Regions from separate parts of the Paenibacillus sp. FSL M7-0134 genome, predicted to be linked through region 2. Evidence: a T-box and tRNA genes for the amino acid it is inferred to sense, from the RefSeq annotation. Region 2 holds a T-box; the other holds one or more tRNA genes.
What was found. A T-box is a leader RNA that pairs with one kind of tRNA and senses whether it is charged. The one in region 2 lies ahead of tyrS (tyrosine--tRNA ligase), so its partner is inferred to be a tRNA-Tyr.

Region 1: it encodes a tRNA-Tyr, which carries the amino acid that the T-box ahead of tyrS (tyrosine--tRNA ligase) is inferred to sense. The anticodon was not compared.

Annotation. Positions count from the first base shown of each region.
Region 1 covers NZ_JBBOXV010000001.1:1,570,946-1,577,152, forward strand. Annotated here, with positions in the region: rRNA gene NSQ58_RS06870 (23S ribosomal RNA) at 1-1,738, shown strand, start outside; tRNA gene NSQ58_RS06875 (tRNA-Asn) at 1,805-1,880, shown strand; tRNA gene NSQ58_RS06880 (tRNA-Ser) at 1,884-1,975, shown strand; tRNA gene NSQ58_RS06885 (tRNA-Glu) at 1,993-2,064, shown strand; tRNA gene NSQ58_RS06890 (tRNA-Val) at 2,134-2,209, shown strand; tRNA gene NSQ58_RS06895 (tRNA-Met) at 2,236-2,312, shown strand; tRNA gene NSQ58_RS06900 (tRNA-Asp) at 2,328-2,404, shown strand; tRNA gene NSQ58_RS06905 (tRNA-Phe) at 2,442-2,514, shown strand; tRNA gene NSQ58_RS06910 (tRNA-Thr) at 2,537-2,612, shown strand; tRNA gene NSQ58_RS06915 (tRNA-Tyr) at 2,618-2,703, shown strand; tRNA gene NSQ58_RS06920 (tRNA-Trp) at 2,711-2,784, shown strand; tRNA gene NSQ58_RS06925 (tRNA-His) at 2,802-2,874, shown strand; tRNA gene NSQ58_RS06930 (tRNA-Gln) at 2,885-2,959, shown strand; tRNA gene NSQ58_RS06935 (tRNA-Gly) at 2,967-3,038, shown strand; tRNA gene NSQ58_RS06940 (tRNA-Cys) at 3,051-3,125, shown strand; tRNA gene NSQ58_RS06945 (tRNA-Leu) at 3,137-3,215, shown strand; gene NSQ58_RS06950 (recombinase) at 3,260-3,388, opposite strand; gene NSQ58_RS06955 (hypothetical protein) at 3,473-3,826, opposite strand; gene NSQ58_RS06960 (hypothetical protein) at 4,513-4,695, opposite strand; gene NSQ58_RS06965 (MarR family transcriptional regulator) at 4,916-5,437, shown strand; gene sufC (Fe-S cluster assembly ATPase SufC) at 5,418-6,194, shown strand.
Region 2 covers NZ_JBBOXV010000001.1:2,817,018-2,823,224, reverse strand. Annotated here, with positions in the region: gene NSQ58_RS12545 (sensor domain-containing diguanylate cyclase) at 1-801, opposite strand, end outside; gene rpsD (30S ribosomal protein S4) at 1,238-1,837, shown strand; gene NSQ58_RS12535 (AraC family transcriptional regulator) at 1,917-2,786, opposite strand; gene tyrS (tyrosine--tRNA ligase) at 2,988-4,241, opposite strand; T-box leader at 4,308-4,574, opposite strand; gene NSQ58_RS12525 (penicillin-binding protein 1A) at 4,710-6,207, shown strand, end outside.

The sequences.
Region 1 (6,207 bases), 1.2 Mb from region 2:
AAACACACCACCGAAGCTATGGCTTGATGCAATGCATCAGGGGTAGGGGAGCGTTGAATGCGGGTTGAAGGTGTACCGTAAGGAGCGCTGGACTGCATTCAAGTGAGAATGCCGGTATGAGTAACGAAAAGATCTGTGAGAATCAGATCCGCCGAAAGCCTAAGGGTTCCTGAGGAAGGTTCGTCCGCTCAGGGTAAGTCGGGACCTAAGGCGAGGCCGATAGGCGTAGTCGAAGGACAACAGGTCGAAATTCCTGTACCACCGTAATCCGTTATGAGCAATGGGGTGACGCAGTAGGGTAGTGACGCGGACTGATGGATGTCCGTCTAAGCAGTGAGGCTGGTGTGTAGGCAAATCCGCACATCGTTAAGGCTGGGCTGTGATGGGGAGCGAAAATTATAGTAGCGAAGGTCATGATCTCAGACTGCCAAGAAAAGCCTCTAGCCAGGAGAAGGTGCCCGTACCGCAAACCGACACAGGTAGGCGAGAAGAGAATTCTAAGGCGCGCGGAAGAACTCTCGTTAAGGAACTCGGCAAAATGACCCCGTAACTTCGGGAGAAGGGGTGCCTCGGTAGGGTGAATAGCCCGAGGGGGCCGCAGTGAAAAGGCCCAAGCGACTGTTTAGCAAAAACACAGGTCTGTGCGAAGCCGCAAGGCGAAGTATACGGGCTGACGCCTGCCCGGTGCTGGAAGGTTAAGGGGAGTGGTAAGCCTTCGGGCGAAGCTATGAACCGAAGCCCCAGTAAACGGCGGCCGTAACTATAACGGTCCTAAGGTAGCGAAATTCCTTGTCAGGTAAATTCTGACCCGCACGAATGGCGTAACGACTTGGGCGCTGTCTCAACGAGAGATCCGGTGAAATTTTAATACCTGTGAAGATGCAGGTTACCCGCGACAAGACGGAAAGACCCCATGGAGCTTTACTGCAGCTTGATATTGAATTTGGGTACGATCTGTACAGGATAGGTGGGAGCCGTAGAACTTTGAGCGCCAGCTTGAAGGGAGGCATCCTTGGGATACCACCCTGATCGTATCTAGGTTCTAACTTGGTACCGTGATCCGGTGCGAGGACAGTGTCAGGTGGGCAGTTTGACTGGGGCGGTCGCCTCCTAAAGAGTAACGGAGGCGCCCCAAGGTTCCCTCAGAATGGTTGGAAATCATTCGAAGAGTGCAAAGGCAGAAGGGAGCTTGACTGCGAGACCTACAAGTCGAGCAGGGACGAAAGTCGGGCTTAGTGATCCGGTGGTACCGCATGGAAGGGCCATCGCTCAACGGATAAAAGCTACCCTGGGGATAACAGGCTTATCTCCCCCAAGAGTCCACATCGACGGGGAGGTTTGGCACCTCGATGTCGGCTCATCGCATCCTGGGGCTGAAGTAGGTCCCAAGGGTTGGGCTGTTCGCCCATTAAAGCGGTACGCGAGCTGGGTTCAGAACGTCGTGAGACAGTTCGGTCCCTATCTGTCGTGGGCGTAGGAAATTTGAGAGGAGCTGTCCTTAGTACGAGAGGACCGGGATGGACGTACCGCTGGTGTACCAGTTGTTCCGCCAGGAGCACCGCTGGGTAGCTATGTACGGAAGGGATAAGCGCTGAAAGCATCTAAGCGTGAAGCCCCCCTCAAGATGAGATTTCCCAGTATGTAAGACCCCTTGAAGACGACGAGGTAGATAGGTTGGGGGTGGAAGTGCAGTAATGCATGGAGCTGACCAATACTAATCGGTCGAGGGCTTATCCTAAAAATAAAACGCAATGAGTTTCGGATCCAGTTTTCAGGGTGTAACCTTGAAACAAATGCTTAATATTCCCTGATAGCTCAGTTGGTAGAGCACTCGACTGTTAATCGAGTTGTCACAGGTTCGAGTCCTGTTCGGGGAGCCATATGGAGAGGTGTCCGAGTTGGCCGAAGGAGCACGATTGGAAATCGTGTAGGCGCCAAAAGCGTCTCGAGGGTTCGAATCCCTCTCTCTCCGCCATAATTATTTTATTGCATGGCCCGTTGGTCAAGGGGTTAAGACACCTCCCTTTCACGGAGGTAACAGGGGTTCGAATCCCCTACGGGTCATAAAAAATATCATAAAAGAACTTGCAATAAAAAGTTCATTATGGTATAATATGAGAAGTGCTTAATTGTGGAGGCTTAGCTCAGCTGGGAGAGCATCTGCCTTACAAGCAGAGGGTCGGGGGTTCGAGCCCCTCAGCCTCCACCATTTGAAAATTAAATATTTATTATTGTCGCGGGGTGGAGCAGTTCGGTAGCTCGTCGGGCTCATAACCCGAAGGTCGCAGGTTCAAATCCTGCCCCCGCAACCAATTAAAATTTATTATGGAACTGTGGTGTAGAGGCCTAACATGCCTGCCTGTCACGCAGGAGATCGCGGGTTCGAATCCCGTCAGTTCCGCCATTAGTAATACAACGTTTAATGAAGAGCCTTATAATAAGGCTCGGTAGCTCAGTCGGTAGAGCAGAGGACTGAAAATCCTCGTGTCGGCGGTTCGATTCCGTCCCGAGCCACTTTTAATTGAATATTTTATGTGCCGGTGTAGCTCAACTGGTAGAGCAACTGACTTGTAATCAGTAGGTTGGGGGTTCAAGTCCTCTCGCCGGCACCATTTTTGGAGGATTAGCGAAGTGGCCAAACGCATCAGACTGTAAATCTGCTCCCTTACGGGTTCGGTGGTTCGAATCCATCATCCTCCACCAGTTTTATAGGGGCATAGTTTAAAGGTAGAACAACGGTCTCCAAAACCGTTGGTGTGGGTTCAATTCCTGCTGCCCCTGCCAATTATTCATTACTTGCGGCGGTCGTGGCGAAGTGGTTAACGCACCGGACTGTGACTCCGGCATTCGTGGGTTCAAGCCCCATCGGCCGCCCTTTACTTATTGGGGATTAGCCAAGCGGTAAGGCAACGGACTTTGACTCCGTCATGCATAGGTTCAAATCCTATATCCCCAGCCATCTTTATGCGGACGTGGCTCAGCGGTAGAGCATCGCCTTGCCAAGGCGAGGGTCGCGGGTTCGATTCCCGTCGTCCGCTTTGTTACACTCTGGCGCCATAGCCAAGTGGTAAGGCAAAGCTCTGCAAAAGCTTTATTCCCCAGTTCAAATCTGGGTGGCGCCTCCATAATTGAATATGCCGGCGTGGCGGAATGGCAGACGCGCTCGACTCAAAATCGAGTGGGAAACCGTGGAGGTTCGAGTCCTCTCGCCGGTATTAACTAAAAGAGTTCATTAGAGATAATCTCTAGTGGGCTTTTTTTATTTGAGCTTTAGTACCCCACTCATTGCTTGAGCTGAAGACACCTTTGAGTTGTATTCGAAATGCGAATAAATATTTGCCGTTGTTGCATAATCGCTGTGGCCTAACCATTCCTGAACTTCTTTCATGCTTACCCCTAATACATCTACATAAATATACTCCAGGTATTCAAGACAATAAGAATTGTCAGAAGATAAGCGATAGGATTCCTGTTATTTCTTCATACGAATCAGAAGCTCATAGAACGTGTCCACCAGTGGCAGTATACGGCGACTGGCTTTATTCTTGGTTCGGTCCTTTTCAATTTCAATTCTTTCGCCTCGAATTACTGCGAGGAGTTGATTCAGCTCCTCGGCATTGTAGAAGCTCACGACGTAATTGTTCTTTTTTGGGCTTTCAACTAAGTCAGGGAGATTCGCCACAATCAGCTTTATTTTCACGGCATACTGAAGGGCTCTGCAAATGTTCGCGTGGTAATGAATAACGGTATTGGCGCTGACACCTTGCACATTCATTTCATGGGTATACAAGGTCTGAAAATCCTCTGTAGTTAAATCATCAAGCAATACATCCCTTTCTCTCGGAAAAAGGATCTACGCGGCCTTTTACAGTGTCGGAATAGGAGATATAGGAGATGAGATAAGCCCGATACTGTTTTTCATCATCTCTAGCCATTGAAGCATAAAGTCTGCGAACAGCCTTTTGCTATTACCGGATGGAGTAGCCGCTTTTACTCTTACAGCATATCTTCGTTTTCAACCGCGAGTGCTTGTCCTTCCATATGATAATTCTTCCTGGCTTCCTGAAGCAAGATTTCGGCTCTTTTCTTGGTTCCTTTTATCTTAAGCCCCGTAGGGATCCATTTTGGTTATCGTTTACCATTCTCATCTTTACAGTTAGGCGGATGTCCCGTTGCGCTTTCTCCTCTTCCAACAACTCCAGAGGGTGAACCCGATCCTTTTTTCAAATACCGGTTGAGCTTCGGAATGGATTTGCTACAAAAGTGGTAGCTGAATCCGCCGATGGATTGCTTTAGCGCCCAGAAGGTGCATTTATTTTGAACCGGGCGGTATAAAGTTCGATGATCTAGGTCGCCTCCAGTGTCAGATCGGTGCTGGCTAGAATGGAGCATCGCCTGTTCGGATTCACCAGCAAAAACCACAGTTTTTGGTATACTCTTTGGCCCCATAACATATCCAGACACAGGTAACTGACGGATTATTCATTGCCATACATGCTCACGATAGCGTACTCAAACGCTGCGGTACGGCTTTAAAACAGCTCGGCCAAGCACCACCTTTGTCCTCTTTTTACGGTAGCGACCCCGGTCTGTGGCAGGTGTACCATGACGTTCATAGGCAACGGTATTGGACTTGGCTTCGGTTACCATATCCATCCGGGTGCTGCCGAATTGATCAGAGGTAGGCAAAACCATTTCCGGGACGTGCCCTAGTCAAAACACAGCATGAGGCCGATGACAATGACAACAAACCCATGAAAAGCGCCTCCAAAATTGCGTCACATTTAACACAATTGATATTGATTATCAATATCAATTGTGTTAATATAATTTTGTTCACTAGTGAACAAAAAATAATCTAATGGTGACACTGAACTTGGTCTGCAACTACTACAAGAGAGGGGAGATTGGGAAATTGGAGTTTCAAAATCATTTTAAAGGTCATCTTTACGAGCAATATATTAAAATGCTACATCTGAATGAGCTGTATACTGAACAAGAATTTAACTCGTTTCGGCAACAGGCCAGAAAGTACCAGATTGACATGCTCTCCAACAATATTACTAGTGTACACGTTATTGATTGCATTGGTGATTATGAACCGATAAATCATACCGGGATTGTGGAGAAGATGGGGTTGTCCAAAGCTAGCATTACTAAAATTAGTGCAAAGCTGCTGGAAATGGGCTTCATTATGAGAAGTCAACTGAACAGCAATCGTAAGGAGATTTACTTTAGTTTAACGGATAAGGGAAGACACGTTTATCATTTGCATAAAGAACTGCACAAAGAAAAAGAAGAAAGGTTTTACCAATTCATTGAATCCTATTCAGAGGTTGAGCTGCAGACTATTGGAAAATTTATGAGTGATTTGGTGGCGCGTGCCGAAGAATACTCCGAAGGGAAGTTTACGATAAATGACGACATTAAAGATTGAGGAATTAAGATCCAAGATTGAAGGGAAAGAAATTTTAAAAGGGCTCACACTGGAGATTCATGGCGGAGAGATTCATGCGATTATGGGGCCTAATGGGACGGGAAAAAGTACATTGGCTTCAGCTTTAATGGGCCATCCCAAATATGAGGTTACTGGCGGTAAGGTGACATTGGACAATGAAGACCTTCTGGAGATGGAGGTGGATGAGCGTGCCCAGGCAGGCTTGTTCCTCGCTATGCAATACCCAAGTGAAATTGCTGGCGTGACCAACTCGGACTTTCTCAGAAGTGCCATCAATGCACGGCGTGAAGAAGGCGATGAGATATCCTTAATCCGTTTTATCCGTGAAATGGAGAGCAAAATGAAGGGGCTGGAGATGAACCCGGAATTTGTGCATCGTTATTTGAATGAGGGATTCTCTGGCGGTGAAAAAAAGCGGAATGAGATTTTGCAAATGATGCTACTTGAACCCAAGTTTGTGATCCTGGATGAAGTGGACTCAGGGCTTGATATTGATGCACTGCGTATTGTGGCCAATGGCGTAAATGAGATGCGCAGCCCGGATAGAGGCTTTTTAATCATCACCCATTATCAACGACTGTTGAATTATATTACCCCGGATTTTGTGCATGTCATGATGCAAGGCCGGATAGTTAAATCTGGCGGTCCGGAGCTTGCCCACCGTTTGGAGGCTGAAGGGTACGATTGGGTGAAGGAGGAACTTGGGATTACGGATGAGACGGTAAGGGAAGCTTAAAAGCCGGAGAGGA
Region 2 (6,207 bases):
CATTTGCCCTTTCATAAATGCACGGACGCATACATCTTCGTCCCGTTCATGCAGCAGCAAAGGTTTGACCTGCGGATTGCGACTGTGTCGATCCTGACTCATATACAAGGTGATATCTACATGGGGAAACAAATAGGCGATGCTCCCGAATACCTCATCCAGCACGCCTTCCACGTCAATTTTGTCATGCATCCGTTTTACAATCTGAAATAAAATAGAACGGCGTCTACCTTCACGATCGCTTCGATTCTGCATCCCAAGGATATCTTCCATAAATATATACTCAAACTTCGAGTAAAAGCAGGATTTAAAATGTAAAGCAGCTGCTAACAATGTGTCCTGATTTGAGACAGAATGTTGAGCAGGCCGTGTAAAACGAAGAGCGGCAAAGGGCTCCCTCTTGTAATTACGGCATAGTATGGGAACCATATACACAAACGCAAGGCTTCCATCACGAAGTTTGCGCTGACTCACTTCCATCTCTCTAGATATGCAACAACGTTCGACCAAATCCAAATCCTCGTCATCATCTTCTTCCCTACCAGCAACACGAACACCTATAAAATTAAAAACAGCAGTATATTCTTCGTTAATCCAGGATATACCATTGCTCTGCTGTAACCAACTCCGATATCCTTGGACAAGCAGCTGGTTAATATAGGGGAAATCATAGGGTGTCATATCCATGTTCTGGAGCCAGGCAAAAGACGTATATCCTTTATCATCAAACAGCGGAGCACCGCCAGCCTGGACTGTTTTACTGTCAAGCATTTGCTGATCCGTTGTTGAAAATTCCGACATATTAAGGCGCTCCTTCACAGCAAAATTAGCTGTACCAAGACAGCGGCTATACACCACTATAGCTCATAATATGATCTATTTTACTCTCAACTCTAGAAATTTGCATCCATTTTTCAGAAATTCGTCCCACTTTTTTAGTTCTTAAGCCCTATCGACAAATTCTGACGTTTTCATTCTTTTTCTTTTCTTGACATTGACCCACTCTTACATATAGTATATATTAATGAAAAAGACTGTACGGCAGAACTATCTACTGTGCGGATCTTAAATTTTGGGCGTAACAGTTTGTGTCACCCTCATCTTTTTTGTTGCTGACAGGACAGCGGCTGAACTTTTCTGTCAGTAGTGCGTCTTACCTTAATTGGTAGCGCCGAACAAATTGGAGCGCAAAGAGAGCCCCAACTCAAATTTTAATTATGAAGGAGTTAACTCTATAATGGCACGTTACACTGGTCCTAAATTTAAATTGAGCCGTCGTCTCGGTATTTCCCTGAGCGGCACAGGTAAAGAATTGAAACGCCCTTTCCCTCCGGGACAACATGGTGCAAACCAACGGAGAAAAATCAGCAACTACGGTATGCAGCTTCAAGAGAAACAAAAGCTGCGTCACATGTACGGCTTGGGTGAAAAACAATTCCGTACCCTGTTCAACAAAGCTCAACACATGCACGGTATCGCTGGTGAAAACTTTATGTTCTTGCTGGAAAGCCGCCTGGACAACCTTGTGTTCCGTCTTGGCTTTGCTAATTCCCGTGCAGGCGCACGTCAATTGGTAGCTCACGGTCACGTTACTGTGAACGGTAAAAAAGTTGACATCGCTTCTTACCAAGTAAGTCTTGGCGACGTGATCGGTCTTCGTGAAAGAAGTCGTTCCCTGTCTTCCATTAAAGAAGCTTTGGAAAACCGCAACCACTTGGCAGCTTACCTGGAGTACAATGACGCAGCTCTGGAAGGTAAATTCATTCGTTTGCCTGAGCGTGGCGAATTGTCCCAAGATATCGATGAAAAACAAATCGTCGAATTCTACAACCGCTAATCCTTGTATTAGCACCAAAAAGCACCCGAATTTATTCGGGTGCTTTTTTTATATTCCCTATGCATCGAGCCTGAGGGTTTTATTCAATGGGGATGTATACCTTCATACTCAAGTGATCTGGATAGGAGGAATTCATCACGTCCGTAATTTCAAAATCAGGCCCCTCCCTCCGTTCAAAATTAGAATTAGGAAGCCATGTGCCATAGATAAAGTCTCGTATATTCTGAACCCGTCCATCTGAACCCGAAGCGTCAAACTCAGCATACTTCCCTGCTGGAATCTCCATATATACGAAACCCTCTGCCAGTTCTTTTGACTCTTCTTCAACTGCCTCGCCCACCACAAATGAAAATGCACCGTTGTCTTCAAATCGACAGGCAACCCCATATGACATTCCCGGTGCAATTTTGTTCGGGATAAACATAAAATATTCATTTGCTCCAAAGTGCCCATAAAACCCTGGAATTTCTTTATAGTGCTGCTCATTATTCAGATTTGTTTTATATTCATATCCTACAATTTTAACTGTTTCGAGCTGCAATATCACCGGCTTATTCACATCCAAATCCCCCATCTTATTTTTTTGGTAATCCAGAAAATTGATTTTACTTTGCGCAGGAAACTCGATATCACCGTTACGATACTTCCCAGGGGTGATCCCAAAATTCTTTTCAAAAGCGCGGGTAAAAGCTTCTTGTGAGTTGTACTGATACTCAATAGCAATGTCCAACACTTTTTGATTGGATTGTTTTAGCTGTTCAGCCGCCTCGGACAATCTTCTCCTTCTTATATATTGTTGAACCGTAAAACCCGAAATGGCCAGAAAAACCCGTTGGAAATGAAAAGCTGAAAAACAGGCCTGTGAAGCAATCTCGGCAATTTTTAAATCCTCCCGGAGATTCAATTCAATAAACTCAATCGCACACTGAATTCGTTTAAAATAGTCCATATAATCCTTCCCCGCACTTGTAATTGTTTTGGTTATCTATCCTACACCCAAATTGTGCAACCCACGTTTTCATTATGTATAACTCTTTACCTACATGTTTGATTATTTGTGCTAAGTTTACCATGACTTTTCACTTGGCAGAAATAAAAAAGCAACGCTGAGATCGATACAATCTCAGTGCTGCTTTTGAATATATTTTCATTATCCAAGCTTGATTTTAGCAAATTTCCGTTTACCTACCTGCACAATGTCGCCTTCCTTCGGCGTGTATGCTTCGTTCACATCGGTCCATTTCTCTTCGTTAATTTTGACCGAACCCTGCTGAATACTGCGCTTGGCTTCACCATTAGATGCTGCAAAGCCCAGATGAGTCAGCAACTGGATTACACGAATGCCACCTTCTTCTAACTGATCAGCCGTCAAGGTGAACTCTTCAATATCGTCAGGCAGCGCACGTTGCTGGAATACGGTCACAAAATGCTGCTTTGCTGCTTCCTCTGCTTCTTCACCGTGGTACATGCGCACTAACGTTCCAGCCAGCTTCATTTTGGCATCACGTGGATGTACTGAGCCGTCCTTAACACCTTTCGCCAGCTCTGCCAGCTCCTCGTTGTTGATATCCGTTGCAAGCTCAAAATATTTCAGCATCAGCTCGTCAGGAACGGACATGGATTTCCCGTATATTTCGTTCGGCTCCTCATCAACACCAATGTAGTTCCCCAAACTTTTGCTCATCTTCTGGACGCCATCCAGCCCTTCAAGCAATGGTAATGTAATAGTAGCCTGCGGCTCAACTCCGTATTCTTTTTGCAGGGTTCTGCCCATCAGCAGATTAAACTTCTGATCCGTCCCCCCCAATTCAATATCGCTTTGGAGAGCCACGGAATCCATGCCCTGCATCAGCGGGTAAAAGAACTCATGGATGCTGATCGGCAATCCGTTTTGGTACCTTTTTGTAAAATCATCTCGTTCCAACATACGGGCAACCGTTACTTTGGCCGACAGGGTTACTACATCAGCAAAAGACATTGGCCCTAACCATTCGGAATTGTAGAATACCTTTGTTTTTTCAGGATCGAGAATTTTAAAAATTTGTTCCTTGTACGTTTGTGCATTACGCTGTACATCTTCCTCAGTCAGTTGCTTACGAGTCTCCGATTTACCTGTCGGATCACCAATTCTGCCTGTAAAATCTCCGATAATCAGTTGCACTTGATGGCCTAATTCCTGGAACTGGCGCAGTTTGTGCATAACAACCGTATGTCCGATGTGAATGTCGGGCGCAGATGGATCAAGACCCAGCTTAATTTTGAGCGGCTCGCCGCTAACGACCGATTTAATTACCTTACGCTTCAGCTCATCCTCCGGTACAATTTCCGCCACACCCCGCTGTATCACCTCTAGCTGTCGCTCGACCTCTACCTGTTGCTCCGGCTTCAATTCTTCCCACTTCATCCTGTATACCTCCTATTTTTCATCCAAAATATTACATATTAGACAAACCAAAAAGCCCCTTTCATCCCAAGGGACGAGAAGGAGCTACTCGCGTTACCACCCTAATTAAAGAAACGCATGTCAAAGACAGACATTTCTTTCACTTCATTCCTATAACGGGCCTACACCCGGTACTGGATTACTATGGTAGCTTCGCAAACCTGCAAATGCTTTCCATTCATCCAGACAGCTCCAGACGGTAATTCAAAGGAGGGACGCTACCGATTCACACCACCCATCGGCTCTCTGCACAACGTGATTCCGCCTTCTACTGAAGTCTTTCTCTGCTTTTCACGATATTTACTTTGACCTATTTATAACACACTGCTTTTATGTAGTCAACGACACCAAAAGACAGGCTTTTTAGCATATGGGTTCATTTTGTAATTTTATGCTATAATAATGGCTGTTATAAAGGAGGAAGACTTAATGGTTGAAGAAAAAAACAATGTATCAGCGCCAAAGCCTTCCCGCTTGAGGACAACCATGCGAAGGCTCGGCCGTGTCATAAAGTGGGTCATCATCATCGGTTTTATGGGGGCACTATTTGCAGGGGGGGCCGCCGCTGGCTATGTTGCTTCTATTGTAAAAAGCGAACCCGTGCGTTCCAGATCCATGATCCTACAGGAAGTAGATAAGAATGCAATTACAGGCTTCGCTTATTTCAATGATGGCTCTCCCATCGGACAACTTCGGACAGAAGAAGATCGAAGACCTGTCACGTTTAAGGAGATTCCACAACTCGTCATTGACGCAGTCATTGCCATTGAAGATAATCATTTTTATGAGCATAAAGGTGTCGATTTGTCGGGAACGCTGCGTGCTGTGAAGCAAAAGGCGCTGCATGAATCCGTACAAACCGGGGGTAGTACCCTCACCCAGCAGCTTGCGCGTCGTGTCTTTCTAAATCTCGATCGCACGGATGACCGCAAGGTCAAAGAAATTTTGCTGTCTCTGCGCCTTGAGCGCTTCCTGAGCAAGCAACAAATTATTACGGCCTATCTCAATAAAGTACCTTTTGGTAACGGTTCAAGCGGTTACAACGTCTTTGGCATTAAAGCAGCGGCCAAAGGTATTTTTAATGAGAATGATCTGAACGAGATTAATGTAGCCCAGGCCGCCTATCTGGCAGGTTTGCCACAGCTTCCTTCTTCTTATTCTGCTTACAACGGTAAGGGCGAGTTTAATGAAGCTGGCTTTAAAAGAGCCATCAACCGCCAGCACCTGGTGCTCAGTCGAATGCTGGAGGAGAACAAAATCAATAAAGCACAGTATGATGAAGCGATGGCTTTTGATATCAAAAAATCTCTCGCACCACGCACTGTTAAAGCTTATAACACCTATCCATACCTTATGATGGAAACAGAACGACAGGCTGCGCAGGCACTCATGTCTGTCACCAATCCGGGTCAAGCAGCTAATGCCAGTGCAGATGCCAAGACCAAGGACGATAACGATTTACTCAAAGAAGCTGAACAGCAGCTTCGCACAGGCGGTTATATGGTGTACACCACCATTGATAAGAGCGTCTACAAATCTATGCGTCAAATTGCAGAAAATAAAAACAACTTCTCTGCCACTAGTAAAACCAAGGGTGACGAACAAGCAGCGGCTATTCTGATTCAGCATAAAACAGGCGCCATTCTTGGAATGATGGAAGGTCGGGACTTCCAAAAGGAGCAGATGAATTATGCCACGCAGATGGTACGTCAGCCAGGTTCGGCAATGAAACCGATTGCTGCCTATCTCCCTGCATTGGACAGCGGTCTTGTGCAGCCTGGTAGTATCGTGGATGATGCCCCTATTATTTTGAAAGATGGCAGTAATGGATATCACATTCCGAAAAATGCTAACAACCGCTATCAAGGATTGGTTACGGCGCGTTATGCACTGAATCAATCGCTAAATACGATAGCACTCAAGCTGT